DNA from 2 places in the Streptomyces sp. NPDC055962 genome. Region 2 is predicted to be linked to the other one. Evidence: predicted binding sites of a transcription regulator. Region 2 holds the regulator's gene; the other holds the start of a gene.
The links. Region 2 encodes HspR, which represses chaperone genes until heat shock. Its sites were predicted from a motif close to TTGAGNNNNNNNNNCTCAA; they were not measured.
Positions count from the first base shown of each region.

Region 1: the regulator HspR is predicted to act here: its motif matches at 8,434-8,452, upstream of lon (endopeptidase La).

Region 1 covers NZ_JBHJYN010000001.1:512,774-527,875, forward strand. The annotation lists gene ACFC51_RS02245 (nitrate- and nitrite sensing domain-containing protein) at 1-2,150, opposite strand, end outside; gene ACFC51_RS02250 (protein phosphatase 2C domain-containing protein) at 2,523-3,308, shown strand; gene ACFC51_RS02255 (MarR family winged helix-turn-helix transcriptional regulator) at 3,329-3,826, opposite strand; gene ACFC51_RS02260 (lysozyme) at 4,075-4,917, shown strand; gene ACFC51_RS02265 (polysaccharide deacetylase family protein) at 5,085-5,849, shown strand; gene lon (endopeptidase La) at 5,982-8,411, opposite strand; gene ACFC51_RS02275 (spermidine synthase) at 8,765-9,448, shown strand; gene ACFC51_RS02280 (response regulator transcription factor) at 9,681-10,418, shown strand; gene ACFC51_RS02285 (ATP-binding protein) at 10,415-11,491, shown strand; gene ACFC51_RS02290 (multifunctional oxoglutarate decarboxylase/oxoglutarate dehydrogenase thiamine pyrophosphate-binding subunit/dihydrolipoyllysine-residue succinyltransferase subunit) at 11,752-15,102, shown strand, end outside.
Region 2 covers NZ_JBHJYN010000007.1:194,542-209,643, forward strand. The annotation lists gene ACFC51_RS21555 (MFS transporter) at 1-615, opposite strand, end outside; gene clpB (ATP-dependent chaperone ClpB) at 965-3,565, opposite strand; gene ACFC51_RS21565 (pyridoxamine 5'-phosphate oxidase family protein) at 3,702-4,103, shown strand; gene ACFC51_RS21570 ((2Fe-2S)-binding protein) at 4,233-4,553, opposite strand; gene ACFC51_RS21575 (hypothetical protein) at 4,550-4,837, opposite strand; gene ACFC51_RS21580 (helix-turn-helix transcriptional regulator) at 4,963-5,973, shown strand; gene ACFC51_RS21585 (LuxR C-terminal-related transcriptional regulator) at 6,164-7,168, shown strand; gene ACFC51_RS21590 (heat shock protein transcriptional repressor HspR) at 7,199-7,645, opposite strand; gene dnaJ (molecular chaperone DnaJ) at 7,647-8,831, opposite strand; gene grpE (nucleotide exchange factor GrpE) at 8,925-9,578, opposite strand; gene dnaK (molecular chaperone DnaK) at 9,575-11,428, opposite strand; gene ACFC51_RS21610 (sugar transferase) at 11,774-12,433, shown strand; gene ACFC51_RS21615 ((Fe-S)-binding protein) at 12,526-14,793, shown strand; gene ACFC51_RS21620 (Yip1 family protein) at 15,056-15,102, shown strand, end outside.

The DNA of each region.
Region 1 (15,102 bases), on a different contig from region 2:
TTCAGGGTGGGCGCGTCGCCCGGCAGCGTGACGGGCGGCGGGGACGCGGTGGGCGGTGCCTTGGGCAGCAGCGCCTGGGGAAGGACGACGACCGCGGTCACCCCGCTCCCCTTCTGCTCGCGCAACTGCACCCGTACGCCGTGGCGGGCCGCCAGCAGCGAGGTCACCTGAAGACCCAGCCCGGCCCCGTCGGCGGCCTGTTCGCCCGCTTCGAAGGACGCCGGGTCGGCCAGCCTGGCATTGAGTTCACTCATCCGGACCGCCGACATGCCGATGCCCTCGTCCTGCACGGAGAGCATCACCTCCCCGGTCTCCAGCAGCCAGCCGGAGAGCTCGACATGGGAGTCGGGCGGGGAGAAGGACGTCGCGTTCTCCAGGAGTTCGGCGACGAGGTGGCTCAGGTCGTCGGCGGCGAAGCCCGCGACCTGGGCGTGCGGCGGCAGGGACTGGATGGTCACCCGCTCGTACCGCTCGATCTCGCTGACCGCGGCGCGCAGTACATCGACGAGCGGGATCGGACCCGCGTGGCCCTGGTTGTGATCGGTGCCGGCGAGGACCAGCATGTTCTCGCTGTGGCGCCGCATGACCGTGGCCATGTGGTCCAGCTTGAAGAGGGTCGCGAGGCGCTCGGGGTCCTGCTCGCGCTCCTCCAGGCCCTCGATGACGCCCAGCTGCCGCTCGACCAGGCCGAGGGTCCGCAGCGACAGGTTGACGAAGGTGTGGTGGACCGTGTTCCGCAGCCGCTCCAGCTGTCCGGAGAGTTCCGCCACCCGGACCTGGAGTTCGGCCCGCTGGAGCGTGAGGGCCTCGCGGCCCGCGATCAGCTCGCCCCGCTCGGTCTCCATGCTCCCGAGCCGGCCGGTGACGTCGTTGTGCAGCCCGTGCAGCTTGCCGTGCAGGGCGTTGATGGACCGTACGACCTGGGCGAACTCGTCGTTGCGCCCGGTGTAGCGGACCGGTTCGGCGGTCTCGGGTTCGGCCGCGATCCGGCCGGCGCCGATCCGCAGGACGGCGAGCGGCTGGGTGAGGGTGCGGGCGACGGCCGTGGAGACACCGACGGCGATCAGCAGGCAGCCGCCGAGCAGGGCGAGCCTGAGCTCCAGTGCGGTGACGTCGTCGTCCCGCAGCCCTTCCAGTCGCGCGACCTGTGCGGTGCCCAGCGCGGACTCGACCGAGCGCATGCGGTCGATCCGCGCGGAGAGCGCGGCCTCGACCTTCTCGGGGTCGGCCGCGCGGTCCTCGTCGGACAGCTCGGGGCGGTCGGTGAACCGGGTGAGGTACTTCTCGGCACGGGTGACCTCGGGGCCGGTGACCGTGGAGGAGAGCTTGTCGCGGGCGGTGGGCCCGGCGGACTGGTCGAACTCGGCGAGGGAGGCGAGCTCGCGCACCCGGGCCTGCTGGGCGGCGGCGCTCAGCTCGTCGCGGTCGCGGTCGTCCTCGTCGCCGCCCGTGTCCTGGCCCTGGACGGGCAGGCCGGTGAACGGGTCGATCTGCTGCTGGGGCGGCTCCGAGCCGGGCACGGCGAGCGCGGCCAGGAGGAGTCCCCTGGTGGCGGAGGCCTGTTCGACCGCGCCACCGAGCGCGAGCGGCGCGCGGGTGGCGTCGGCGGCGCGCGGCGGGGTCTTCTCGGCGAGCTCGTCGGCGAGGTCGTGGAGCTTCGCGATGACCTCGGAGTAGGCCTGGTAGGCCTCCATGGCCGAGCCCTTGCCGGTGAGGGCGGTCCGGCGGAGCGACGGGATCTCGGCGAGGTCCCGGCGCAGTGCTGCCGGGGCGGCCTCCCTGATCTCGTCGGCCTGCTGGTCGACGCGGGCCGCGGGCCCGGTGGTGCCGTCCTCGGCGTCCTTGTCCTCACGGCCGCCCGCGATGTGGGCGGTGACCTGGTCGCGCTCGTCCGCGAGGGAGTGCGCGAGGGTGATGGCCTGCTGGTTCAGCTCGGCGAGCGTGACCAGCCGCTGGGACTCGTTGAGATCGGAGGACGCGCCGAGGGCCGCCGGGGCTCCCGCCGCGATGACGGTGATCCCCACGACGGCGACGCCGGCGACGAGCCGGCTGCGTACCCGTACGGTCCGCTTGGAGGCACCCGCAGCCTGAGGCACCGCCCCGGACTCCTCGCGCGTGCTGTCCTTGCTCCGAGGCCGCTTCTTCTGCACCGGTGCTCGCAATCTTGACTCGTCCGCCCTTGAAGCAGAGGTGACGCGCAGTCACGTGAATGGGCACCCCGCCCTGGTGGGCGCCGTACGGCTTCCGACCATTCCAGCGCTTTTGGGAGGGGGGCCGCGCATCAACCGCTCCGCCACTCGAACGAGTGAACATCACTCCGGAGTTGGCGAACAAGTCTCCCCACAGGCGGCTCCAGGCATGCGCGGACCACCGGGTGGAACTTCGGGCCAGGCTTTGGCAGTATGCCCGCCCGCATATGCACAAGGCCCTGGATTCCTTGCCCCGTGGCCATTCTGACCTGCCGCGACGGCCCAACCCCGGGATCGTGCAGGCGCCGTGAAGGCATCGTGCAGACTGGCTGAATGCGCATCGAACTCGCCACCGAGCCGGGCGGCCCCGAACGCCCCAACGAGGACTGGGTATCGGCCCTGGCCCCTGCGGAAGGCCGGGGTGGCGCCCTCGTCCTGCTGGACGGCGTGACGCCTCCCCCCGGCAGCGACGGCTGTGTGCACTCGGTTCCGTGGTTCACGGCGCGGCTCGGGGGCGCGCTGGCCGAACTGTCCGCTTCGCGGAGGGATCTGACACTCACCGAGATCCTCGCGGCGTCCATCCGGCGCACCGCCGACACGCACCGTTCCCTGTGTGACCTTTCTCACCCCCGTACGCCTCAGGCGACCGTGGTCCTGGCGCGTTGGGACGACGAGAGGGTCGAGCACCTGGTGCTCTCCGACTCGGCCCTGCTCGTCGAGGGGCCCGACGGCACGGTCAGACCGCTGCTCGACGACCGCCTCGACCGGCTGCCGCCGGGCTCGCTCGCCTCGGCGGAGATCGCGGACGCCCACGTGCGGAACAAGGAGGGCGGCTTCTTCACGGCCGCCGCCGACCCCCTGGTGGCGTCACGCGCGGTGACCGGCGAGACCCCCCGGGCGGAGGTCAGGGCGCTGGCGGCGCTGACCGACGGGGCGAGCCGCTGGACGGAGAAGTTCCGGGAGGGTGACTGGACGGCCACCCTGGGGGTGCTGCGCGAGGCGGGACCTCAGGGGCTGATCGACCGCGTCAGGGAGTTGGAGCGGGCCGACACCGAGCGCGTGCACCTGCGCAGCAGCAAGACCCATGACGACGCGACGGCGGTCCTCGTCGAGCTGTAGCCGCTCCACCCCGGCGCTCCTCACTCCTCGGCGCGCTCGTTGAAGTGGTGCAGCAGGCGGGCCAGTTCCGCGACCTCGGTCCGGTCCCAGCCGGCGAGCTTCCGGGCGTAGCGGCCGCGTCGCGCGTCACGGACGCTGCGGAAACGCGCGAGGCCCTCGTCGGTGAGGTGGACCAGGGAGGCGCGGGCGTCCGCGGGGTCGGCCTCGCGCGCCACCAGACCGAGCCCCTCCAGGGCCCGCAGCTGACGGCTCATGGTCGCCTTGCCGACCCCGAAGTAGGCGGCGAGGTCCGTGGCGCGCTGACGCCCGGCGGACTCCAGCCGCACGAGGAGCCCGTAGGCCGCGGCTTCCAGATCCGGATGGACCTCGCGGGCCATCTCCCCCGAAGTGGCCCGCGCACGGCGCAGGAAGACAGCCAGCTCGCGCTCCAGCGCGAGGAACTCATGGTCCACACCGCTTCCGGCCGTCACACCGGGTTCACTGCCGCTTCCACTCACGTGCACGTCAGTACCCCTCATACGCTTTCCCGCCGATGAAATTTTCTTCCGACTCCGGTCATCGCCGCAGCTGGGCCAGTATTTCGCAGGCGTAGACCTCCGGCGGCGGCCAGGGGCCCTTCCGGGCACGGGTCCACGCGCGTAGCTTCGTGAGCGCCGTGGGTGGCGTGTGCACATCACACGCCCGCACCACGGTGCACGCATCGCAGGAGTGTCCCGCACCCGCTCCTGGGCCATGAGCTCCCCCACCGAGCCCTCGGAGGCACGCAATGCCCGTGCACAGATCCGGAACCGCTTCGTCCCACCGCCCCCGCACCCTCGCGACGGGCACTCTCCTCGCCGCTCTCGCCCTCCTGCTCGCCCTGCCCGGACCGGCCTCCGGGGCCGCCACCGCGGCCGTCCCCGAAAGGGGTACGGCGAGGATGGGCCAGGGCGTGATCGCGCACGACGGCCAGGGGAGCGGCTCCCCGACCGGTCCGGCCGCGGTGCAGACCGAGGGCGTGGACGTCAGCAGCCACCAGGGAGACGTCGCCTGGCCGACCCTGTGGAACAGCGGCGTGAAGTGGGCCTACGTGAAGGCCACCGAGGGGACGTACTACCGGAACACGTACTTCACGCAGCAGTACACGGGCTCCTACGGCGTCGGGATGGTCCGGGGCACCTACCACTTCGCCACCCCGGACACGACCGGCGGAGCGGCCCAGGCCGACTACTTCGTGGACAACGGGGGCGGCTGGTCCAGGGACGGCAGGACCCTGCCCGGCGTACTGGACATCGAGTGGAACCCCTACGGCGCCCAGTGCTACGGCAAGACCCAGGCCGGCATGGTCGCCTGGATCCGCGACTTCGTGAACACCTACAAGGCGCGCACCGGACGCGACCCGGTGATCTACACCGCGACCAGCTGGTGGAAGGACTGCACGGGGAACCATGCGGGATTCGGCGCCACCAACCCGCTCTGGGTGGCCCGTTACAACACCACGGTCGGCGAACTCCCGGCCGGCTGGAGCTACTACACGATGTGGCAGTACACGTCGTCGGGCCCGACGGTCGGCGACCACAACCACTTCAACGGGGCGCTCGACCGCGTGGTGGCGCTCGCGAACGGCTGAGGACACGGACCGCACCACCGAGCCCCGGCGACCGACCCCAGGTCACCGGGGCTCGCTTCCGCCCGCCACCCCACTATGCACCGCGCGTATACGCACTATGTATAGTCGCGGCGTGCCACACCACCGGTGTGCGGCCGAGCCTTGGGGAGTGACGCGCTGTGTCTGTTGTGCCCGAAAAGACGACGCTCTTCGGCGCGGGGTTGGCCGCCGCCCTCGTGACGGTCCTCACACTGACGCTCAGCGGATGCTCGATGGAGACCACGGCCCCCGGATCCGCCCGCGCCGACGCCGCGTCCGACGCCAAGGGCGCGTTCGGACCGGTGGACTGCCGCAAGGCCAAGTGCATCGCGCTGACCTTCGACGCGGGGCCCGCGAAGGACACACCGCACCTCCTGGACGTCCTCAAGGAGAAGAAGGTGCCGGCCACGTTCTTCCTGCTGGGGAAGAACCACGTGCTCAAGCACCCGGACACGGTGCGGCGCATCGCGGCCGAGGGGCACGAGGTCGCCAACCACACCTGGTCGCACCAGATCCTGACGGGGCGGAAGCCCGACGAGATACGGGCCGAACTGGAGCGGACCCAGCTGGCGATCGAGGGGATCACCGGGAAGAAGCCCCGGCTGATGCGCCCTCCGCAGGGCCGCACCGACGACACCGTCTCCGGGATCTGCGAGGAGCTCGGACTCTCCCAGGTCCTGTGGAGCGCGACCGCCAAGGACTACTCCACGAACGACTCCGCGCTGATCAGGAAGCGGATACTCGACCAGGCCGGCAAGGACGGGATCATCCTGCTGCACGACATCTACAAGGGGACGGTGCCCGCGGTGCCGGGCATCATCGACGCCCTGAGGAAGCAGGGCTTCACCTTCGTCACCGTCCCCCAGTTGATGGCTCCGGCGGAGCCCCGGCCCGGGACGGTCTACCGTCCCTGACCACCCGTGTCCCCGGCCGCCGGGCTCGTAGCGGACCGTCCTGCCCGCACGCGGACGGTCCGCCCTCCCGGAGGAGGACGGACCGTCCGTACCGGCCGTCGGCGTGGTGCCGCGCCCGTCACTGCGTGACGCCTACGCGGCGGCCGGGAGCCTGTCCCTCACCTCGGTCGAGGCCGGGGCGAGCGCGATCTCCAGCACCTGGCGCACATCGGTCACCGGGTGGACCTCCAGCGTGTCGAGGACCTCGGCCGGGACGTCGTCCAGGTCGGCCTCGTTGCGCTGGGGGATCACCACGGTGGTGATGCCCGCGCGGTGGGCGGCCAGCAGCTTCTGCTTCAGGCCACCGATCGGCAGCACCCGGCCGGTCAGCGAGACCTCGCCGGTCATGGCCACGTCCGTACGGACCAGCCGTCCGGAGAGCAGCGAGGCCAGCGCGGTCGTCAGGGTGATGCCGGCGCTCGGGCCGTCCTTGGGGACCGCGCCCGCGGGGAAGTGGATGTGCACGCCCCGGTCCTTGAGGTCCGCGACCGGAAGCTCCAGCTCAGCGCCGTGCGAGCGCAGGAAGCTCAGCGCGATCTGCGCGGACTCCTTCATGACGTCGCCCAGCTGACCGGTCAGGGTCAGCCCCGAGGCGCCGGTCTCCGGATCGGCCAGCGACGCCTCGACGAACAGCACGTCGCCGCCGGCTCCCGTCACCGCGAGCCCGGTGGCCACACCGGGCACCGCGGTCCGGCGCTCGGCCGGGTCCTGCGCGGACTCGGGCACGTGGTGCGGCCGCCCGATCAGCGCCCGCAGGTCCTGCTCGGACACCGTGGCCGGGAGCTCGCGCTCACCCAGTTCGTGCTGGGCCGCGACCTTGCGGAGCAGCCGTGCGACGGCCCGCTCCAGGTTCCGCACCCCGGCCTCCCGGGTGTACTCGCCCGCCAGCTTGCGCAGCGCGGACTCGTCGAGTCCCACCTCGTCCTTCTCCAGACCCGCCCGCTCCAGCTGGCGCGGGAGCAGGTGGTCCCGGGCGATGACGACCTTCTCGTCCTCGGTGTACCCGTCCAGGGTGACCAGCTCCATGCGGTCGAGCAGGGCCTCCGGGATGGATTCGAGGACGTTGGCCGTGGCCAGGAACACGACGTCGCTGAGGTCGAGTTCGACCTCCAGGTAGTGATCCCGGAAGGTGTGGTTCTGCGCCGGGTCGAGCACTTCGAGCAGCGCTGCCGCGGGGTCGCCGCGGAAGTCCGAGCCGACCTTGTCGATCTCGTCGAGGAGGACGACCGGGTTCATCGAACCGGCCTCCTTGATCGCCCGGACGATGCGCCCCGGGAGCGCGCCGACGTACGTACGCCGGTGGCCCCGGATCTCGGCCTCGTCCCGGACCCCGCCGAGCGCGACCCGGACGAACGTGCGCCCCATGGCGTGCGCGACGCTCTCCCCGAGGGAGGTCTTGCCCACGCCGGGCGGGCCGACCAGGGCCAGCACCGCGCCGCCGCGCCGGCCGCCGACCACGCCGAGACCGCGGTCCGCACGGCGCTTGCGCACCGCGAGGTACTCGGTGATGCGCTCCTTCACGTCCTGCAGACCCGCGTGTTCGGCGTCGAGGACCTCCTGGGCGCCGCGGATGTCGTAGGCGTCCTCGGTCCGCTCGGTCCAGGGGAGCTCCAGGACGGTGTCCAGCCAGGTCCGGATCCAGGACCCCTCGGGGCTCTGGTCGGAGGAGCGCTCCAGCTTCTCGACCTCCTTGAGAGCCGCCTCGCGGACGTGTTCGGGGAGGTCCGCCGCCTCGACGCGCGCCCGGTAGTCGCCGGACTCGTCCTCCGGATCGCCGTTGAGCTCGGAGAGCTCCTTGCGCACGGCGTCGAGCTGGCGCCGCAGCAGGAACTCGCGCTGCTGCTTGTCGACACCCTCCTGGACGTCCTTGGCGATGGACTCGGCGACGTCCTGTTCGGCGAGGTGCTCGCCGAGCCACTGGACGGCCAGCTTCAGACGGGCGACCGCGTCCGCGGTCTCCAGCAGCTGGACCTTCTGGGCCGTGGTGAGGAAGGGCGAGTAACCGGAATTGTCGGCGAGGGCGGAGAGGTCCTCGATCTGCTGGACCCGGTCGACGACCTGCCAGGCACCGCGCTTCTTCAGCCAGCTGGTCGCGAGGGCCTTGTACTCCTTGGCGAGCTCGGCGGCCGAGCCCGGCAGGGGGTCGGGGAGCGCCACCTCGATCCGGGTGCCCTCCACCCAGAGGGCGTTGCCGGGACCGCTGGTCCCTGCGCCGATCCGGACCCGGTCACGCGCCCGGATCAAGGCGCCCGGATCGCCGTCCGACAGGCGTCCGACCTGTTCGACGGTGCCCAGCACGCCGGTCCCCGTGTAGTTCCCGTCGATGCGCGGCACGAGCAGCACCTCGGGCTTGCCGTCCCCGGGCCGCGCGACGGCCTGCGCGGCCTCCACGGCTGCGCGCACCTCCGCGTCCGACAGGTCGAGCGGCACCACCATTCCGGGCAGCACGACCTCGTCGTCCAGCGGCAGCACGGGCAGGTCGATCGGCGTGGACGCCTTGGACGCGTTGGACTCTGCAGTCATGATCTCCCCTTCGGCAGGCAAGTTGAGCTATGTGGACTCAATGCTTGTGAGCCTCCACATGTTCCCCGGACGGTGTTCGCTCTCAGCGATCGCTCACCCCACCGGCCCTGCCTGCCCCGGTCCACGGCCGCCCCAGGGGCCTGCCGCAGCCACCCGCTCCTACCGCAGCGCCCCGCCGGACGCGGTCATTCCCGGTGCCTCCGTGCGCGCCGCGGTGCGCACCGTACGCCGGTGCGCACAGGACTCCCCGCCGGGTGACACTCCGGGAAACGGGTGGCCCGGAGCGGCGGGGCCGAGGAAGGATGGGCCGCCGGAGGAAGCCCCACCCCCTGCCGGAGACCGGAGACCGCGCCATGCCCGCCACAGACGCCCACAGCCCCGTCGTCCTCGACCGGCGCGAAGGCCCGTTCGGCGAAGTAGTCCTGCGTGAGCGCGGCGACGACTTCGAGATCATCGCCAACGGGTGCTTCCTGATGGACACCTCCGACGGGCGCTCCGAGCGGCTCCTCGTCGACGCGGCACTCGCCGCCCTGCCCGCCGGACGGCCTGACCCGTCGGTGCTGATCGGCGGGCTCGGCGTCGGGTTCTCCCTCGTGCGCGCGGCCGACGAGCCGCGCTGGGGCCGCATCTCGGTCGTCGAGCGGGAGCAGGCCGTCGTGGACTGGCACCTCGACGGACCGCTCGGCCGGATCTCCGGAGCGGCGCTGGCCGATCCGCGCACCGAGATCCTCCGCGCGGACCTCGTGACCCACCTCCACACGACCACGGAGCGTTACGACGCACTGTGCCTGGACATCGACAACGGCCCCGACTGGACCGTCACCGAGGACAACGGAGGCCTCTATTCGCCCACCGGTCTCGCGGCCTGCCGGGAGCGCCTGACGCCCGGCGGAGTCCTCGCGGTCTGGTCCGCGCAGCCCTCCCCGGAGTTCGGCGAAGCTTTGCGGAATGCCGGATTCCACGCAGTAAGGACCGAAGAAGTAGCGGTTGCCCGAGGTGTTCCGGACGTGGTCCATCTCGCACTCCGCGGCGACTGAACCCCCACCCGGTATCCGCATCCCGTTCCTGCCACGGGCCGGGCACCACAACTCCGCCGATCCGTCTGCTTTCCGCGGGTAACACCTTCACGACGGACAACACCCTGCGTAGCCGGGAGGCGTCCTCTGCCTTTACGCTGCTGACCGGCACAAGGGATCACCGACGAAATCCACAAGCGACAACCGTGCCTCCGGGGGAATGGCCTCCGCGAGAACGGGCAGGGGCGGGGCGATGGAACAGACACACACCACCCACAACGGCGTCGCGGCCACCCCCGGGGCTCAGCGCCGGGTGCTGGTGGTCGAGGACGACCCGACAATCGTCGACGCCATCTCCGCCCGGCTGCGGGCCGAGGGCTTCCTGGTGCAGACCGCACTGGACGGGCCGGCGGCCGTGGACGCGGCCGAGGCCTGGCAGCCCGACCTGATGGTTCTCGACATCATGCTTCCGGGCTTCGACGGCCTGGAGGTCTGCCGCCGCGTGCAGGCACAGCGCCCCGTACCGGTGCTGATGCTCACCGCACGCGACGACGAGACCGACATGCTCGTCGGGCTCGGTGTCGGGGCCGACGACTACATGACCAAGCCGTTCTCCATGCGGGAGCTGGCGGCGCGGGTCCACGTCCTGCTGCGCCGGGTCGAGCGGGCCGCGCTGGCCGCGGTGACGCCGCGCAGCGGCATCCTCCGCCTCGGCGAGCTGGAGATCGACCACGCGCAGCGCCGCGTCCGGGTGCGCGCCGACGACGTCCACCTCACTCCGACCGAGTTCGACCTGCTGGTCTGCCTGGCCAACACACCGCGTGCGGTGCTGTCCCGGGAACAGCTGCTGGCCGAGGTCTGGGACTGGGCCGACGCCTCCGGCACCCGCACGGTCGACAGCCACATCAAGGCGCTGCGCCGGAAGATCGGCGCCGAACGGATCCGTACCGTGCACGGCGTCGGCTACGCCCTGGAGACACCCGCGCCATGACGCGGCCCGGCTCAGGACTGCGGCCGTTCTCGATCAAGGCCAAGCTGGGCACGCTCGTGGTGGTCTCCGTGTTCATCACGACGGGACTGCTGATCGTCGCCCTGCGGACCAGGACCGAATTCCGGTTCATCACGGTCTTCTCGGTGATCGCCACCCTGCTGATCACCCAGTTCGTGGCGCACGGCCTGACCGCACCGCTGGACGAGATGCGCGCCGTGGCGCGGTCGATCTCGCACGGCGACTACACGAGACGGGTGAGCGGCGCCGGACGCCGCGACGAGCTGGGCGATCTGGCCCAGACGATCAACCGCATGGCGGACGACCTGGAGGCGGAGGACCGGCACCGCAAGGAGCTGGTGGCCAATGTCTCCCATGAGCTGCGCACCCCCATCGCGGCGCTCAGAGCCGTGCTGGAGAACGTGGTCGACGGGGTGTCCGCCGCGGACCCCGAGACGATGCGCACGGCCCTCAAGCAGACCGAGCGCCTCGGCCGGCTGGTGGAGACCCTGCTCGACCTCTCGCGGCTGGACAACGGGGTGGTGGCCATCAAGGCACGCCGCTTCGAGGTGTGGCCGTACCTGTCGGGGGTGCTGAAGGAGGCGAACCTCGCCGCCTCCCAGCGCCGCCTCTCCTCCGGTTCGGGCAACCACTCCCGCACGGACGTCCATCTCCATCTCGACGTGTCGCCGCCCGAGCTGACGGCGCACGCGGACGCGGAGCGCCTGCACCAGGTGGTGGCCAACCTCATCGACAACGCCGTGAAGCACAGCCCTCCGCACGGCCGGGTCACGGTGCTGGCGCGGCGCGGGGAGTATCCCGAGTCGCTGGAGCTGGAGGTCGTCGACGAGGGGCCCGGCATCCCGGAGGCGGAGCGCCACCGGGTCTTCGAGCGCTTCAACCGCGGTCAGGCTCCCTCCCCGCACGGCCCCGGCAGCGACGGCGGTACGGGCCTCGGGCTCGCCATCGCCCGCTGGGCGGTGGATCTGCACGGCGGCCGCATCGGCGTGGCCGAATCCGCCCGCGGCTGCCGCATCCAGGTCACCCTTCCGGGTACGCATCAGCCGCACGGTTGACCCCGCGTTCGAAGCGGAGGGCCCCGTTTCTCCTTCTCGGCCGGGAAAGAGATACGGTCCAAGGGGCCGTAGCACCGGCCTCGCGTACCCGAAGGGCAGTGGAACCCTGCTTGTTTCCCGCCATTTCATGCGCCGAAACCCGGCTTCCGATGTGATGTGCACGACGAAGACCGGCCCGGCCTGCACGTAACGGCCAGGGAGGCGTAGCCTTGATTTCCGCTGTCCATCACCTTGTGAAGCGGAAGAGGGCGGTTGCCGCCGTGTCGTCTCAGTCCCCCAGTAACTCGAGCATCTCGACCGATCAAGAAGCAGGCTCCGGGTCCAACCCGGCCGCCGCTTTCGGCCCCAATGAGTGGCTCGTCGACGAGATCTACCAGCAGTACCTCCAGGATCCGAATTCGGTCGACCGTGCCTGGTGGGACTTCTTCGCCGACTACAAGCCGGGTACGTCCGGCACGGCGGACAAGCCCGTACCCGCACCCGCGGGAGCGGTGACACCGGCCCCGGCCGCCACCGCTGCGAGCACCGTGAACAACACCGCTCCGGCGCAGGCGCCGGCCGCGCCCCCCGCCGCCCCGGCCAAGGCCGCGGCCGCCGCCCCGGCGGCTCCGGCCGCCCCGGCGAAAGCCCCCGCCGCTCCCGCCGAGGCGGCGCCCGCGAAGGCAGCCCCGGCCGCCGCGAAGGCGGACGCCTCCACGGAGGCCCCGGCCGGTCCCGAGTACGTGACCCTGCGCGGCCCGTCGGCCGCCGTCGCGAAGAACATGAACGCCTCCCTGGAGCTGCCGACGGCCACGTCCGTCCGCGCCGTTCCGGTGAAGCTGCTCTTCGACAACCGCATCGTCATCAACAACCACCTGAAGCGGGCCCGCGGCGGGAAGATCTCCTTCACGCACCTCATCGGGTACGCGATGGTGCAGGCCCTCAAGGCCATGCCGTCGATGAACCACTCGTTCGCGGTGAAGGACGGCAAGCCGACCCTCGTCAAGCCCGAGCACGTCAACCTCGGCCTGGCCATCGACCTGGTGAAGCCGAACGGCGACCGCCAGCTCGTCGTCGCGGCCATCAAGAAGGCCGAGACGCTCAACTTCTTCGAGTTCTGGCAGGCCTACGAGGACATCGTCCGCCGTGCGCGCGTCGGCAAGCTCGGCATGGACGACTTCTCCGGTGTCACGGCCTCCCTGACCAACCCCGGCGGCATCGGCACCGTCCACTCGGTGCCCCGCCTGATGCCCGGACAGGGCCTCATCATGGGCGTCGGCGCGATGGACTACCCGGCGGAGTTCCAGGGCACCTCGCAGGACACCCTGAACAAGCTCGGCATCTCCAAGGTCATGACCCTGACCTCGACGTACGACCACCGCGTCATCCAGGGTGCGGCGTCCGGCGAGTTCCTGCGCGTCCTGGCCCAGCTCCTGCTCGGCGAGAACGAGTTCTACGACGAGATCTTCAAGGCGCTGCGCATCCCCTACGAGCCGGTCCGCTGGCTCAAGGACATCGACGCCTCGCACGACGACGACGTCACCAAGGCCGCACGGGTCTTCGAGCTGATCCACTCCTACCGGGTCCGCGGCCACGTCATGGCCGACACCGACCCGCTGGAGTACCGCCAGCGCAAGCACCCCGACCTGGACATCACCGAGCACGGCCTCACCCTGTGGGACCTGGAGCGCGACTTCGCGGTCGGCGGTTTCGCCGGCAAGACGATGATGAAGCTCCGCGACATCCTCGGCGTCCTGCGTGAGTCGTACTGCCGCACCACCGGCATCGAGTTCATGCACATCCAGGAGCCGAAGGAGCGCAAGTGGCTCCAGGACCGGGTGGAGCGTCCTCGCCCCGCTCCGGAGCGCGAGGAGCAGCTGCGGATCCTGCGCCGCCTCAACGCCGCCGAGGCGTTCGAGACGTTCCTGCAGACCAAGTACGTCGGCCAGAAGCGGTTCTCGCTGGAGGGCGGCGAGTCCGTCATCCCGCTGCTCGACGCGGTCATCGACTCCGCCGCCGAGGCCCGCCTGGACGAGGTCGTCATCGGCATGGCCCACCGCGGCCGGCTGAACGTCCTGGCGAACATCGTCGGCAAGTCCTACGCGCAGATCTTCCGGGAGTTCGAGGGCAACCTCGACCCGCGGTCGATGCACGGCTCCGGCGACGTCAAGTACCACCTGGGCGCCGAGGGCACCTTCACCGGTCTGGACGGCGAGCAGATCAAGGTCTCGCTGGCCGCCAACCCCTCGCACCTGGAGGCCGTCGACCCGGTCCTCGAGGGCATCGCCCGCGCCAAGCAGGACATCATCAACAAGGGCGGCACGGACTTCACGGTCCTGCCCGTCGCGCTCCACGGCGACGCGGCCTTCGCAGGCCAGGGCGTCGTCGCCGAGACGCTCAACATGTCGCAGCTGCGCGGCTACCGCACCGGCGGCACCGTGCACGTGGTGATCAACAACCAGGTCGGCTTCACCGCCGCCCCGGAGTCCTCGCGCTCCTCGATGTACGCCACGGACGTGGCGCGCATGATCGAGGCGCCGATCATCCACGTCAACGGCGACGACCCGGAGGCCGTGGTCCGCGTCGCGCGGCTCGCCTTCGAGTACCGGCAGACGTTCAACAAGGACGTCGTCATCGACCTCATCTGCTACCGCCGCCGCGGTCACAACGAGGGCGACAACCCGGAGTTCACCAACCCGCAGATGTACACGCTGATCGACAAGAAGCGCTCGGTGCGCAAGCTCTACACCGAGTCCCTCATCGGTCGCGGTGACATCACGCTGGAAGAGGCCGAGCAAGCCCTCCAGGACTTCCAGGGCCAGCTGGAGAAGGTCTTCGCGGAGGTCCGCGAGGCCACCTCGGCGCCGTCCCAGCCGCATGTCCCGGACGTGCAGGCGGAGTTCCCGGTCTCGGTGGGCACCGCGGTCTCCTCGGAGGTCGTGAAGCTGATCGCCGAGTCCCAGGTCAACATCCCCGACGGCATCACGGTGCACCCGCGTCTGATGCCCCAGATGCAGCGCCGCGCCGCCTCGGTGGAGAACGGCACGATCGACTGGGGCATGGGCGAGACCCTGGCCATCGGCTCGCTGCTCATGGAGGGCACCCCGGTCCGGCTCGCCGGCCAGGACACCCGCCGCGGCACCTTCGGCCAGCGCCACGCGGTCCTCGTCGACCAGAAGACCGGCGAGGACTACACCCCGCTGCTCTACCTCTCCGACGACCAGGCCCGTTACAACGTCTACGACTCGCTCCTCAGCGAGTACGCGGCGATGGGCTTCGAGTACGGCTACTCGCTGGCCCGCCCGGAGTCCCTGGTGATCTGGGAGGCCCAGTTCGGCGACTTCGTCAACGGCGCCCAGACCGTCGTGGACGAGTTCATCTCCTCGGCCGAGCAGAAGTGGGGCCAGACGTCCGGCGTCACCCTGCTCCTCCCGCACGGCTACGAGGGCCAGGGCCCGGACCACTCGTCCGCCCGCCCGGAGCGTTTCCTGCAGATGTGCGCGCAGGACAACATGACGGTCGCGATGCCGACCCTCCCGTCGAACTACTTCCACCTCCTGCGGTGGCAGGTGCACAACCCGCACCACAAGCCGCTGATCGTCTTCACCCCGAAGTCGATGCTCCGCCTCAAG
Region 2 (15,102 bases):
GGGCCGGGCCTTCACACCGAGCCTGATCAGGACGGCCGAGACCAGGAACGTCGCCGCGTTCAGCCCCAGCGAGAGATGGCTGCCCAGCCACACGACCAGCACGCCGCCGGCGGCGAAGCCGACCAGCTGGCCGGCCTGGTGCGTGATCACGATGGCCCGCTGGCCGCGTTCGTACAGGCGGTCGCCGAGCACGGACGGCATCAGGGCACCCTGCGAGGCACCGAACGGGGCCTCGCAGAGCTGCGCCAGCACGAGCAGCCCGGCCAGCAGGGGCAGCGGCGTACCGGGCAGAGCCATCAGCCCGACGAGGACGGCGCGCACCAGGTCGCAGCCGATCATGACCGTACGACGGGGGAACCGGTCCGCGAGCCCGGTCAGGAACACGCCCGAGAGCAGGGCGGGCAGGGTCGTCAGTGCGTAGGTCGCCGCGGTCCACCCCGCCGACTCGGTGCGTTCGAAGACCAGCAGGGACAGCGCCACCCGCGCCAGCTGGTCGCCGAGGACCGACTGCGCGTAAGCCGCCCACAGGGTACGAAATTCTCTCTGGCGAATGAGGCTTTCACTTCTGCAATCCTTCGGCTCCGCACTCGCCTCGCCGGGTATCCGCTCCGTCATGCGCGTACCCTACCGGTTTCCTAATTGCTTTCCGCCGCCCTCCGGAGAAAAGAAAAAAGGGCCCGTAGTGTCCGATATTGCACGGAACACGCTCACCGGCACCGTCGCCGATACGGCCTCGGCCATGGGTGCGAATATGTATCAGCCCGATACAAAAAACGGCGGTCCGGGCGGCACCTCGTCCGCCATTCGGCCAGGCAATGGAGATTTTCGGCTCGATTTGGCGGGCGCTTCGGGGGCGGCTCCAGCATTGATGCGTGCCGAATGCACACATCAATGCACGGGTCGCACACATCGATGTCCCCGGCCGAGGAGCGAGGCCTCGGGCCGGGGACACCGGAGGGACGGTCTACAGGGTCTTGGCCGCCGTCGCGGTCCCCACGATCAGGCCGTCGCCGGCCCGGTCCACCCGGACCGTGTCGCCGTCCTTGACGTCACCCGCGAGGATCTCCTTCGCGAGGCGGTCGCCGATCGCCGTCTGGATGAGCCGGCGCAGCGGCCGAGCGCCGTAGGCCGGGTCGTTGCCCTCCTCGGCGAGCCAGGCGAGGGCCTCCGGGGTGACGTCGAGCGTGATCCTGCGGTCGGCCAGCCGGCCGGCCAGCCGGGCCACCTGGAGCCCCGCGATGTGGGCGAGCTCGTCGCCGGACAGCGCCGAGAAGACGACCAGGTCGTCGAGCCGGTTGAGGAACTCCGGCTTGAACGACGCCCGCACGACCTCCAGGACCCGCTCCTTCTTCACCTCGGGCCCGGTCAGCGGATCGACCAGGTACTGGCTGCCCAGGTTCGAGGTCAGGATCAGGATGGTGTTGCGGAAGTCCACCGTCCTGCCCTGCCCGTCGGTGAGCCTGCCGTCGTCGAGCACCTGGAGCAGGATGTCGAAGACCTCGGGGTGGGCCTTCTCGACCTCGTCCAGCAGCACGACACTGTACGGACGCCGCCGGACCGCCTCGGTGAGCTGCCCGCCCTCCTCGTAGCCGACGTAGCCGGGCGGGGCACCCACGAGCCGGGCGACGCTGTGCTTCTCGCTGTACTCGCTCATGTCGATGCGGATCATGGCCCGCTCGTCGTCGAACAGGAAGTCCGCGAGCGCCTTCGCCAGCTCCGTCTTGCCGACCCCGGTCGGGCCGAGGAAGAGGAACGAACCGGTGGGCCGGTCGGGGTCGGCGATACCCGCCCGGGTGCGGCGCACGGCGTCCGACACGGACCGGACGGCCTCGCTCTGCCCGATCAGCCGCCTGCCCAGCTCGGACTCCATCCGCAGCAGCTTCTGGGTCTCGCCCTCCAGGAGCCGTCCGGCCGGGATGCCGGTCCAGGCACCGACGACGTCGGCGATGTCGTCCGGGCCGACCTCCTCCTTGACCATGGTGTCCTGGGCGGCCTCCTGCTCCGCCTCGTCCGCCTCGGCCAGCTCGCGCTCCAGGCCCGGGATCTCCCCGTACAGCAGCTTGGACGCGGTGTCGAAGTCGCCGTCGCGCTGGGCGCGCTCGGCCTGGCCGCGCAGCTCGTCGAGGCGCTCCTTGAGCTCACCGACGCGGTTCAGGCCCTGCTTCTCCTTCTCCCAGCGAGCGGTGAGGCCGCGCAGCTCCTCCTCCTTGTCGGCGAGGTCGCGGCGGATCTTCTCCAGGCGTTGCTTGGAACCCTCGTCGTTCTCGTTCTTCAGCGCCAGTTCCTCCATGTGGAGGCGGTCGACGGACCGCTGGAGCTCGTCGATCTCCAGGGGTGAGGAGTCGATCTCCATGCGGAGCCGGGACGCCGCCTCGTCGACGAGGTCGATGGCCTTGTCGGGGAGGAAGCGTGAGGTGATGTAGCGGTCGGACAGGGTCGCGGCGGCCACCAGCGAGGAGTCCGCGATCTGGACCTTGTGGTGCGCCTCGTAGCGGCCCTTCAGGCCGCGCAGGATCGCGATGGTGTCCTCGACGGACGGCTCGGCGACCAGGACCTGCTGGAAGCGGCGCTCCAGGGCGGGGTCCTTCTCGATCCGCTCGCGGTACTCGTCCAGCGTGGTGGCGCCGACCATGCGCAGCTCACCGCGGGCGAGCATCGGCTTGAGCATGTTGCCCGCGTCCATCGCGGAGTCGCCGCCGGCACCCGCGCCGACGACGGTGTGCAGTTCGTCGATGAACGTGATGATCTGACCGTCGCTCTCCTTGATCTCGGAGAGGACGGTCTTCAGGCGCTCCTCGAACTCGCCGCGGTACTTGGCACCGGCGACCATCGCGCCGAGGTCCAGGGAGACGAGCCGCTTGTTGCGCAGGGACTCCGGGACGTCGCCCTTGACGATGCGCTGGGCGAGCCCCTCGACGACGGCCGTCTTGCCGACGCCGGGCTCACCGATGAGCACGGGGTTGTTCTTGGTACGGCGCGACAGCACCTGCACGACGCGGCGGATCTCCTGGTCACGGCCGATGACCGGGTCCAGCTTGCCCTCACGCGCGGCCGCCGTGAAGTCGGTGCCGAACTTCTCCAGCGCCTTGTACTGCCCCTCGGGGTCGGGAGTGGTCACCCGGCGCCCTCCCCTGCTCTTCTCGAATGCGTCCAGCAGCTTCTTCGCACCGGCTCCCTGTCCGTCGAGGATCTCACCGGCGCGGCCGCCCTTCGCCGCGATGGCGATCAGCAGGTGTTCGGTGGAGAGGTAGTCGTCGCCGAGCTCCTTCGCCCGCCGGTCGGCGTCGGCGACGACCGCGAGCAGCTCGCGGTCGGGCTGCGGCGGGGCCACGGTCGAGCCGGTGACGCTCGGCAGCGCCCCCAGGAGCCGTTCGGTCCCGGCGCGCACGGCGGCCTGGTCGGCGTCGACGGCGGCGAGCAGGTCGGTGATGTTCGCGTTGTCCTCGCCCGCGAGCAGCGCAAGCAGCAGATGCCCGGGGGTCAGATCGGGATGACCGTCCTTGACGGCCCTGCCGGTCGCCGCGTTGAGGGCGTCCCGGCTCTTGTTGGTCAGCTCGGCGTCCACGGGCTCTCTCTCCTCCTCGTACTGGTCCTCATCGAAACCCTGACTCACTCAACGGGTACAAAGTTGAGTCTATTCCACTCAAGGCTGAGAGAGTACTCCTCGGGCCGTCGGTGTCCCTCTTCTCTAGGCTGACCCCATGCCTGACGTACGCAACCTCACCCCCGAGTACCTCGCCTTCTGGCGGGAACGCCACGTGTGCACGCTGACCACGCTCCGCCCGGACGGCACACCGCACGTGGTGCCCGTCGGGGTGACGTACGACCCGGAGACACGGATCGCCCGCGTCATCACCGGCCGGAACACGAGGAAGGCCGCCCACGTCCTGGCGGCGGGCCCGGAGGGGGCACGGGTCGCGGTCTGCCAGATGCAGGGGCGCCACTGGGCCACCCTGGAGGGCCGGGCGGTCGTGCGCACGGAGCCCGCGGAGGTCGAGGACGCGGTACGCCGTTACGCGGAGCGCTACGAGCGCACCCCGCGGCACAACCCCGAGCGGATCGTCATCGAGATCGCCGTCGACAGGGCTCTCGGAAACGCGTGAGGAGCCCGAAGGAATTCTGAGGAATTCAGAGAGACTCCGGGCAGCACAACGGCGCCATCGTGTTCAGGTCACGATGGCGCCGCTGTGTGGGGGAAGTGCCGGAACGATATGGAAAGACGGGGGAATCGTTCAGGCACTGCGGGGGGTGGCGGAAATGGCTTCTTGGTCGAACAGCTCGTGGTCGCGCTGATCGAGATTCACGAAAATCATGCCGTACCTCACGGCACAGCGAACCGGCTGCGGCGCCCCGCGGGGCCGGCGAAGACAGCGATAGGCGCGGATGTCGTCATCCGTTTCCATCACGACGACGATCGGCTCTCCGAACAGGGTGACCATCAACGAATCGCCCTGGCGGGTGAGTGCCGTGAGCAGATCGATGAAATGCCACCCTGAGCGATACGCCGTGGCCATCTCCCGGCGGAAGGTGCGGTCGTCCGGTGGGGTGGTCATGCGGCCGCTGCGCCGGCCGGCGCACTCCAGCTGATCTCACCGGCGGCGGGCATCCCCCAGCTGATCTCACCGGAAGCAGCCGCGGCCTGTACGGACCAGCTGATCTCACCGGGAGCAGCCGCGGGCATCCCCCAGCTGATCTCGCCAGGCGCCGACGCCGCCTGGACGGACCAGCTGATCTCGCCAGGCGCCGACGCCTGCTCGGACCAACTGATCTCGCCGGTTCCGGCCGCCCCGCCCGCCACGCCGAGGCCCAGGGCCGCGACGAAAGCGGCGGCAAGCACCGAGCGAAGCATTCGCTTATACATAGTCGGCTTCGTCCTCACTTGTGGATTCTTCTCCCCCGCCTCCACGACGATGTCTCACCCGAGCCCCCCAACGCCACTGGGACGATGCATCATGTTCCTGCATGTTCAGGAACCTGGGGGGTGGAGATATGACCACAAGTGACACAACACAGACACATCCTCACGGGGTCACCGAACTATGCGAAGAGGGAAAGCGCCTCTATGCCAGCGCGTTGCGCTCCGGGCGCATCTCCCGCGCCGAGGTGAGCCCCGCACCCTGTCTGATGGACTTCGCGCTCCTGCACCCGGACCCGGACGATACGACATGGCTCCGGCCCGTACCGCCCTCCGCCGCTCTCGCCCAGCGCCTGCACCCCCTGGAACGCGAGATAAAGGAGCGCCGGCGGCGCTCCGTGGAGCTGGCCGAGTCCTTCGAGATGTTCATGGACATCAGCGCCCAGGACCCCCCGACGACCCACGCCATCACGGTGCTGGAGGGCGGCAACAGGATCAACGCGGCGCTGGATCTCGCGACGGCCGAGTGCCGCACGGAGGTGCTCACCGTCCAGCCCGGCGGGGACCGGGGCGAGGACCGGCTCAGCGAGGGCCTGGAACGGGCCCTGTCGGTGGTCAACCGGGGCGTCAGCATGCGCACGCTGTACCAGCACACCGTCCGCCACAGCCAGGGCACGCTCGCCTACGCCGCGCGCCTGGCCCAGGACAAGGTGGAGATACGCACGCTGGAGGAACTCATCGAGCGCCTCCTCGTCTTCGACCGGACGGTCGCCTTCATCCCCGCGCAGAACGACGACCAGGTCGCCCTCGAACTCCGCCACCCGGGTCTCGTCAACTACCTGGTGAAGGTCTTCGAGCAGTTGTGGAGCCGAGCGTCCCCGCTGCTCGGAGAGGCCCGCTACGACCCGCCGACCAAGGGGATCAGCGGTGTCCAGCGTTCCATCGCGCAGCTTCTCGTCGAAGGACACGTGGACGACTCGATAGCCCGCCGTCTCGGCATGAACGTACGCACCTGCAGGGCCCACGTGGCGAAGCTGTCCGCCACCCTCGGCAGTACGAGCCGCGCCCAGCTCGGTTATCTGATCGCGCGGTCAGGGATCCTGGACGAGGACTCCTGACCGCGCGCCCGCCCACCCCGGAACATCCCCACCCCGGGCCGAGGGCGCACCCGCGCGGACTTCGCGGAAGCACGGTCACGCCCGGCAGGCGCCGGGAGTCCCCCGCACTCCCGGCAGCTCCACACTCCCCCGTCAGCCGCGCGTACGCCACGGTCATGTTGTTGCAGTGCATGAAGTGAGGGGTGGTCACATCACCACGGACGAGGCGAACACGACCCATCCGCACGGGCCGGCGGAGCTCTGCGCCACCGGACTGCGCCTGTACGAGGAGGCGCTGACCGCGGGGCGCATCCCGCGCGCCGGTCTCGCGGCCGCTCCCTGCCTGATCGACATGGGCCTGGTCCAGCCCCAGCCGGGCGACGACTCGTGGATGCGTCCCGTACCACCGTCCGCCGCCCTGGCCCACCTGCTCCAGCCGCTCACCCGCGAACTGGACGAGCGCGTCCAGCTGGCCGCCGCGCTCAGCCGGTCGCTGACCCCCCTGACCTCGGTCGCCAGTGCCGATCCCGATGTGGCGATCACGCTCCTGGAGGGGAAGCCGGCGATCGACTCGGCCCTGCGGGAGGCCACCGCCGCCGTACGCGAAGAGGTGCTCACGGCCCAGCCGGGCAGCGACCGGCCGCGCGGAGGGATGCAGAGCGGTATCGACAACGCCAGGACGGCCATCGGGCGCGGAGCCAGGCTCCGGCACATCTACCAGCACCCCGCGCGCTACAGCGCCACCGTCCGCGACTACCTCGCCCTGATCTCCCCCCAGGACCTCCAGGTGCGGACCACCGAGCAGACCGTGGAACGGCTGATCGTGTTCGACCGCAGCGTCGCGTTCATCCCCGGGGCGCCCGACCGCCGGACCGCCCTGCGGATACGGCACCCCTCGATCGTCGCGTACCTGGTCCAGGTCTACGAGGTCCTCTGGGCCCAGGCCACGCCCTTCGCCCAGCAGCTGCCGGCCTCGGACCCCGGCGTCCAGGTCACGGCCGTCCAGCAGAGCATCGCCCGCCTGCTCGGCGAGGGACACGTCGACGACGTGGTGGCCCGCAAGCTGGGCATCAGCGTCCGCACGTGCCGCTCCCACATCGCCCGGCTCATGCAGGCGCTCGGGGCGACCAGCCGCACCCATCTCGGGGTCCTCATCGTGCGGTCCGGCATCGTGGAAGGACCCGGCACACGGAAAGGGCCCGCCACCGGGTCCTGAGACTCCGGTGGCGGGCCCTGCCAGGCCTGCCTAGTCCTTCGGCCTCTTCGGCCGCCAGACCACCAGCGCGCTCGTCTGCTGAACGTCCTGGTACGGCACCAGGTCACGCCGGTAGGAGGCGTGCACCTGGGCTTCCCGCTGCTGCATGGCCACGGCCGCGCCGTCGACCGCCGCGGAGAGCTCGGCGACGCGCTGCTGGAGCGCGGCGACCTGGTTCTCCAGCTCGATGATGCGCTTGATGCCGGCGAGGTTGATCCCCTCGTCCTGAGACAACTGCTGCACGGTGCGCAGCAGTTCGATGTCGCGGGCCGAGTAGCGCCGGCCCCGCCCGGCCGTGCGGTCCGGCGAGACCAGGCCGAGGCGGTCGTACTGGCGCAGTGTCTGCGGGTGCAGGCCCGAGAGCTGGGCCGCGATCGAGATCACGTAGACCGGTGATTCGTCGGTCAGCTGGTACGGATTGCGTCGACGGCCGTCCATCTCAAGCTCCCTTCGCAGCCTGGAACAGCTCCGCCCGCGGGTCCTCCCCCGCGGTCGCCTTCCGGAAGGCCTCCAGCGCGTCCTGGGCGTCCGCGCCGAGGTCCGTGGGGACGGACACCTCGACGGTGACCAGGAGGTCGCCACGGGTGCCGTCCTTGCGCACGGCGCCCTTGCCCCGGGCCCGCATGGTACGTCCGTTGGGCGTGCCGGCCGGGAGTTTCAGGGTGACCGGCGGCCCGCCGAGCGTGGGGACCTTCACCTCGCCGCCGAGCGCCGTCTCCGGGAAGGTGACGGGCACGGTGACGGTGAGGTTGTCGCCCTTGCGGCCGAAGACCGGGTGGGCGTCGACGTGGACGACGACGTACAGGTCGCCGGCCGGACCGCCGCGCTCGCCCGGGCTGCCCTTGCCGCGCAGCCGGATCCGCTGGCCGTCCAGCACCCCCGCGGGGATCCTGACCTGCATCGTGCGGGCCGACTTCGCCCGGCCGCTGCCCTTGCAGACGTCGCAGGGGTCCTGGGCGATGAGGCCCCGGCCCTTGCAGTCCACGCAGGGATCGGTCAGCGAGAACCCGCCGCCGGTGCCGCGCGACACCTGGCCGGTGCCCACACAGGTCGGGCAGACCCTCGGGGTGCCGTTCTTGTCGCCGGTGCCTGAACACGCCTTGCAGGGGGCCTGGCTGGACATCCGCAGCGGGACCGTGGCCCCGTCGACCGCCTCGGTGAAGCTGAGCGTCACCTCGGACTCGATGTCCTGGCCGCGGCGCGGCTGGACACGGGTGCCACCGCCGCCCCGGTTGAACAGCCCGCCGAACACGTCGCCGATGCCGCCGCCGCCGAAACCGCCGGCGCCCGCGGTCTGGCCGCCGCCCGGGGCGCCCCCGAAGAGGTCACCCAGGTCGAAGTTGAAGTTGCCGCCCGCGCCGCCGGGACCCGCCCGGAACCCTCCGTTGCCGAAGAGCGCGCGCGCCTCGTCGTACTCCTTGCGCTTCTTCGGGTCACCGAGGACGTCGTTCGCCTCGGAGATCTCCTTGAAGCGCTCCTCGGCCTTGGCGTCGCCCTTGTTGGCGTCCGGGTGGTACTCGCGGGCGAGCTTCCGGTACGCCTTCTTGACCTCGGCGTCGGTGGCGTCCTTGGGGACGCCGAGAACCTTGTAGTAGTCCTTCTCGACGAAGTCCTTCGTGCTCATCGACGTCCCTCCTTCCGGACGATCGGCCGTGCGGCCGGCCCCGTGGCCGGCCGCACGCCCCGTCGGTGTTCACCGCAGTGGTCGGACGGAATGTCAGACCTCTTCGGTGCCACCGCTCTCCTCGTCGTCTGCCTTCTCTTCCTTCGCCGCGGCGGGCGTGGCGCCCGGCTGCGGCTCCGCCACGGCCACCCGCGCGGGGCGGATGGTGCGCTCCCCGATGCGGTACCCAGGCTGCAGGATCGCCACGCAGGTCGTCTCGGTGACGTCCGGCGCGTACGAGTGCATCAGGGCCTCGTGGATCGTCGGGTCGAAGGGCTCGCCCTCCTTGCCGAACTGCTGGAGGCCCAGCTTCGCGACGACCGTCTCCAGGGATTCGGCCACCGACTTGAAGCCGCCCACGAGCTCGCCGTGCTCCCGGGCCCGGCCGACGTCGTCGAGCACGGGCAGGAGCTCGGTCAGCAGGCCCGCTGCCGCGACCTCCTTGACCGTCACCCGGTCGCGCTCGACGCGGCGACGGTAGTTCTGGTACTCGGCCTGCAGCCGCTGGAGGTCGCCCGTGCGCTCGCTGAGCGCGGTACGGACCTGGTCCAGCTGGGCCGTCAGGGCCGCTGTCTGCTGTACGTCCCCGGCCGGGGCCGCCGCCTCCTCCTCCTCGGAGGGGGTGGCGGCCTTCGACTCGACGTCGTCGGAGCTGGCGCCGGAGGGGACGTCAGGCTTCTCGTCGAAGCCCGGAGTCTCCTCGGTCACGCCGCACCGCCCTTCTGGTCCTTCTCGTCGTCCACGATCTCGGCGTCGACGACGTCGTCGTCGGCCTTGGCCTGGCCGTCGCCCGGCGCCTCGGCACCCGGCTCCCCGCCCTCGGACTGGGCGTTGGCGTACATCGCCTGGCCCAGCTTCTGGGAGACGGCCGCGACCTTCTCGGTGGCGGTACGGATCTCGGCGGTGTCCTCGCCCTTGAGCTTCTCCTTCAGCTCGGTGAGCGCGGTCTCCACCTCCGCCTTCACGTCACCGGGGACCTTGTCCTCGTTGTCCTTGAGGAACTTCTCCGTCTGGTAGACGAGCTGCTCGCCCTGGTTGCGCGACTCGGCGGCCTCACGACGACGGTGGTCCTCGTCGGCGTACTGCTCGGCCTCCTCACGCATCCGGTTGACCTCGTCCTTCGGCAGCGAGGAGCCGCCGGTGACGGTCATCTTCTGCTCCTTGCCGGTGCCGAGGTCCTTGGCGGCGACGTGCATGATGCCGTTGGCGTCGATGTCGAAGGCGACCTCGATCTGCGGCACGCCACGCGGGGCCGGCGGCAGACCGGTGAGCTCGAACATCCCGAGCTTCTTGTTGTACGCCGCGATCTCGCGCTCGCCCTGGTAGACCTGGATCTGCACGGACGGCTGGTTGTCCTCGGCCGTCGTGAAGATCTCGGACCGCTTGGTCGGGATCGTGGTGTTGCGCTCGATGAGCTTGGTCATGATCCCTCCCTTGGTCTCGATACCGAGGGACAGCGGGGTCACGTCGAGGAGCAGGACGTCCTTGACCTCGCCCTTGAGGACACCGGCCTGGAGCGAGGCACCGATGGCGACGACCTCGTCCGGGTTCACGCCCTTGTTGGCGTCCTGGCCGCCCGTGAGCTCCTTGACGAGCTCGGCGACGGCCGGCATGCGGGTCGAGCCACCGACGAGGACGACGTGGTCGATCTCGGAGAGCTGGATGCCCGCGTCCTTGATGACGTTGTGGAAGGGGCTCTTGCAGCGGTCCAGGAGGTCCGCGGTCAGCTGCTGGAACTGCGAGCGCGTGAGCTTCTCGTCCAGGTGCAGCGGGCCCTCGGCGGACGCCGTGATGTAGGGCAGGTTGATCGTGGTCTCGGTCGAGGACGAGAGCTCGATCTTCGCCTTCTCCGCGGCCTCGCGGAGACGCTGGAGAGCCATCTTGTCCTTGGACAGGTCCACGCCGTGCCCGTTGGCGAACTGCTTCACCAGGTAGTCGACGACCCGCTGGTCCCAGTCGTCACCACCGAGGTGGTTGTCACCGTTGGTGGCCTTCACCTCGACGACGCCGTCGCCGATCTCCAGGAGGGACACGTCGAAGGTGCCGCCACCGAGGTCGAAGACGAGGATCGTCTGGTCGTCCTTGTCGAGGCCGTACGCCAGGGCCGCGGCGGTCGGCTCGTTGACGATGCGCAGGACGTTCAGGCCCGCGATCTCGCCGGCCTCCTTCGTCGCCTGACGCTCGGAGTCGTTGAAGTACGCCGGAACGGTGATCACCGCGTCGGCGACCTTCTCGCCCAGGTAGGACTCGGCGTCGCGCTTCAGCTTCTGCAGGATGAAGGCGCTCATCTGCTGCGGGTTGAAGTTCTTGCCGTCGATCTCGATCTTCCAGTCAGTGCCCATGTGGCGCTTGACCGAACGGATCGTCCTGTCGACGTTGGTGACCGCCTGGCGCTTGGCGACCTCGCCGACGAGCACCTCGCCGTTCTTGGCGAAGGCGACGACGGACGGCGTGGTCCTGGCGCCTTCGGCGTTGGTGATGACGGTGGGCTCGCCGCCTTCGAGAACGCTGACGACGGAGTTAGTCGTGCCCAGGTCGATGCCGACCGCACGTGCCATTTCAATTCCTCCAACTGACTACTTGAGTGGATCTGACTCAAGGATGCATGACACCCCTGCCGGAGTCAAAGGACCTGAGCCGCTTACGCTCAACTTATGTGCTCACGCAACCGCTGAGCAGGCACTTTCCGCCCACCGGAACCGATCCGGACACGCCGTGGCGGCCACGGCACGCGACACCCGGATGCGCGGCACGTCACACACACCACCTCCCACCCTCGCACCATGGGATCGTTCTGTCACAAAATGCATCGAGACGGTCATACCGTCACACGTCACCGACTTCGGGCAGGTGCCATGCGGTACGCGAAGCAGAGTGCGGCACGACGGACGCGACACCCCGCCATGTCCGCCGCGGCGAGGGCGGTGCGCACCGCCGGCCGCTCCCCCCGCGCGCTGGCGGTGGCCGCCAAGGCGCGGCGCGCCGCCGGCGCCCTGGCGGCCGTCACCCTCAAGAGGGCCCTGGACGTCACGCTCGGCTCGGCGCTCCTGCTGCTGACGTCCCCCGCACTCGCCGTCGCCGCCCTCACCCTCTCGCTGCGGCCGCCGCGCGGCCGGGGAGGCGTACTGGTACGCGAGACGCGCATCGGCCTGGGCGGTCACCCCTTCGAGCTGCGCTCGCTGCGCACCCGCCGACTCCGGCTCGGCCTCCTGTCCCGGCTGCCGCACGTCGTGAGGGGGGAGCTCTCCCTGGTGGGCCCCGCACCCCTCACGCCGGACGAGAACGCCCTGCTCGGCCCCGCCGCGGGGCGCTGGCGGCACGGCCTCCGCCCCGGCCTGACGGGCCTGGCCCAGGTGCGCGCCCGGTCGGGAATGCCCTGGGACGAACCCGCCCTCCTGGACGCGCACTACGCAGAGCATCATGGAACCGGGCTCGACCTCGCGATCCTGGCGCAATCCGCACGCATCCCCCTACGTGCGGCCGTACGCCGGCTGCACCACCGGGGGAAGGCTCGCCTGAGCGACACAGATCACCGCCTGCCCGGCTACAGCGTGGCGGAATAAGTGGATAGTGTCAGCACAGACTGATTAAGTTACTGCTTAGTAATCACTTGTACGCGCTGGATCCCACCCTCGCAGGCCCGAGGAGCCCCCAAATGCAACTCGCCGCGATCATCGTGTCGCTGGTTCTGATCGTGGTCGGCGTGGCACTTTTCGCCCGCGCCCTCCTGCAGATCTACACCTTCATGCGGCTCGGCCAGAACGTGCCCGCGGGCACCCGCACCGATGAACCCGTACAGCGCACCGTCACCGTGGCCAAGGAGTTCCTCGGACACACCCGGATGAACCGCTGGGGCATCGTCGGTGTCGCGCACTGGTTCGTGGCGGTGGGCTTCTTCTCGCTGCTGCTGACGATCGTCAACGCCATCGGCCAGCTGTTCCAGGCCGACTGGCTGCTGCCGATCGTCGGCGAGTGGGCGCCGTACAACGTCTTCGTCGAGTTCATCGGCACGATGACGGTGCTCGGCATCGCGGTCCTGATCGTGATCCGCCAGCTCAGCAGGCCGGACAAGCCGGGCCGCAAGTCCCGCTTCGCCGGCTCCAACTTCGGCCAGGCGTACTTCGTCGAGGCCGTCATCCTCATCGTCGGCGTCTGCATCTTCATGCTGCACGCCCTCGAAGGCGCCCAGCACCACGTGGACGGCTACGAGGCGTCGTTCTTCATCTCGTACCCGGTGGTCTCCTGGCTCGAGGGCATGGACGTGTCCACGCTCCAGAACCTCACCTACTTCTTCGCCGGCCTGAAGATCGCGACCTCCTTCATCTGGATGATCACGGTCGCCCTGAAGACCGACATGGGTGTCGCCTGGCACCGCTTCCTCGCCTTCCCGAACATCTGGTTCAAGCGGAACGCCGACGGCGAGGTCTCGCTCGGCGCGCTGCTGCCGATGACCTCGGGCGGCAAGGAGATCGACTGGGAGGACCCGGGCGAGGACGACACCTTCGGTGTCTCCCAGGTCGAGCAGTTCTCCTGGAAGGGCATCCTCGACTTCTCGACCTGCACCGAGTGCGGTCGCTGCCAGTCGCAGTGCCCGGCCTGGAACACCGGCAAGCCGCTCTCACCCAAGCTCCTGATCATGTCCCTGCGCGACCACGCGCACGCCAAGGCCCCGTACCTGCTGGCCGGCGGCGGCAAGGACATGGAGGGCAACGAGAAGGCCACCGAGGAGCAGCTCAAGGACGTCCCCGCGGCCGCCCTCGCGGAGGCGGAGCGCCCCCTCATCGGCACCGCCGAGGAGAACGGCGTCATCGACCCGGACGTGCTGTGGTCCTGCACCACCTGCGGTGCGTGCGTGGAGCAGTGCCCGGTCGACATCGAGCACATCGACCACATCGTCGACATGCGCCGCTACCAGGTGATGATCGAGTCCGCGTTCCCGTCCGAGGCGGGCACGATGCTCAAGAACCTGGAGAAGAAGGGCAACCCCTGGGGGCTCGCCAAGAAGCAGCGCGTCGAGTGGACCAAGGAGGTCGACTTCGAGGTCCCGATCGTCGGCAAGGACGTCGAGGACCTCAGCGAGGTCGACTACCTGTACTGGGTCGGCTGCGCGGGCGCCCTCGAGGACCGCGCCAAGAAGACGACGAAGGCCTTCGCGGAGCTCCTCCACATCGCGGGCGTCAAGTTCGCGATCATGGGCGGTGACGAGAAGTGCACCGGTGACTCGGCCCGCCGCCTCGGCAACGAGCCGCTGTTCCAGCAGCTCGGCCAGGAGAACGTCGCGATGCTGAACATGGCGTTCGGCGAGGACGACGAGGACGACTCGACCAAGAAGTCGAAGGCGTCGAAGAAGATCGTCGCGACCTGCCCGCACTGCTTCAACACGATCGCGAACGAGTACCCGCAGCTCGGCGGCGAGTACGAGGTCATCCACCACACGCAGCTGCTCCAGCACCTGGTGGACGAGGGCAAGCTGATCCCGGTGACGCCGGTCGAGGGTCTGATCACGTACCACGACCCCTGCTACCTGGGCCGCCACAACAAGGTCTACACACCGCCGCGCGAGATCATCAAGAGCGTTCCTGGGCTGCGGAACGAGGAGATGCACCGCCACAAGGAGCGCGGCTTCTGCTGCGGCGCCGGCGGGGCCCGGATGTGGATGGAGGAGCGGATCGGCAAGCGCATCAACAACGAGCGTGTCGACGAGGCCCTCTCGCTCAACCCGGACATCGTCTCCACCGCGTGCCCGTTCTGCCTCGTCATGCTGACCGACTCGGTCAACGGCAAGAAGAACGACGGGCAGGCGAAGGAGTCGGTGCAGGTCGTCGACGTGTCGCAGCTGCTCCTGGAGTCGGTGAAGACACCCGCCGACCCGGCGGACGACGCGGAGACGGCCGACCAGCCGGAACCCGAGCCCGTCCAGTAACTCTCCCTGCCCGCGGAAGCGGCCGGACCTGCCTCGGGGGCAGGACCGGCCGCTTCCGTACGTCCGGGGCAGGCCGGGGCAGGGGCGGCGGGCCCCCGGGGCCTGGGGCGGAGGACCCCCCGGGGGCCGGGGCGGAGGCCCCCGGGGCCTGGGGCGGGGGACCCCCCGGGGATCCCTTAGGGGATGTCACAGCTAGGCCGCAAAGGGCCCGTGTTCCCCCGGCCCTCACACCGCACCCGTACGGACCAGGTACGTTCGATGTGTGGCTGGATTCAGGATCGGACGCGGCCGGGACAACCGCACACCGCA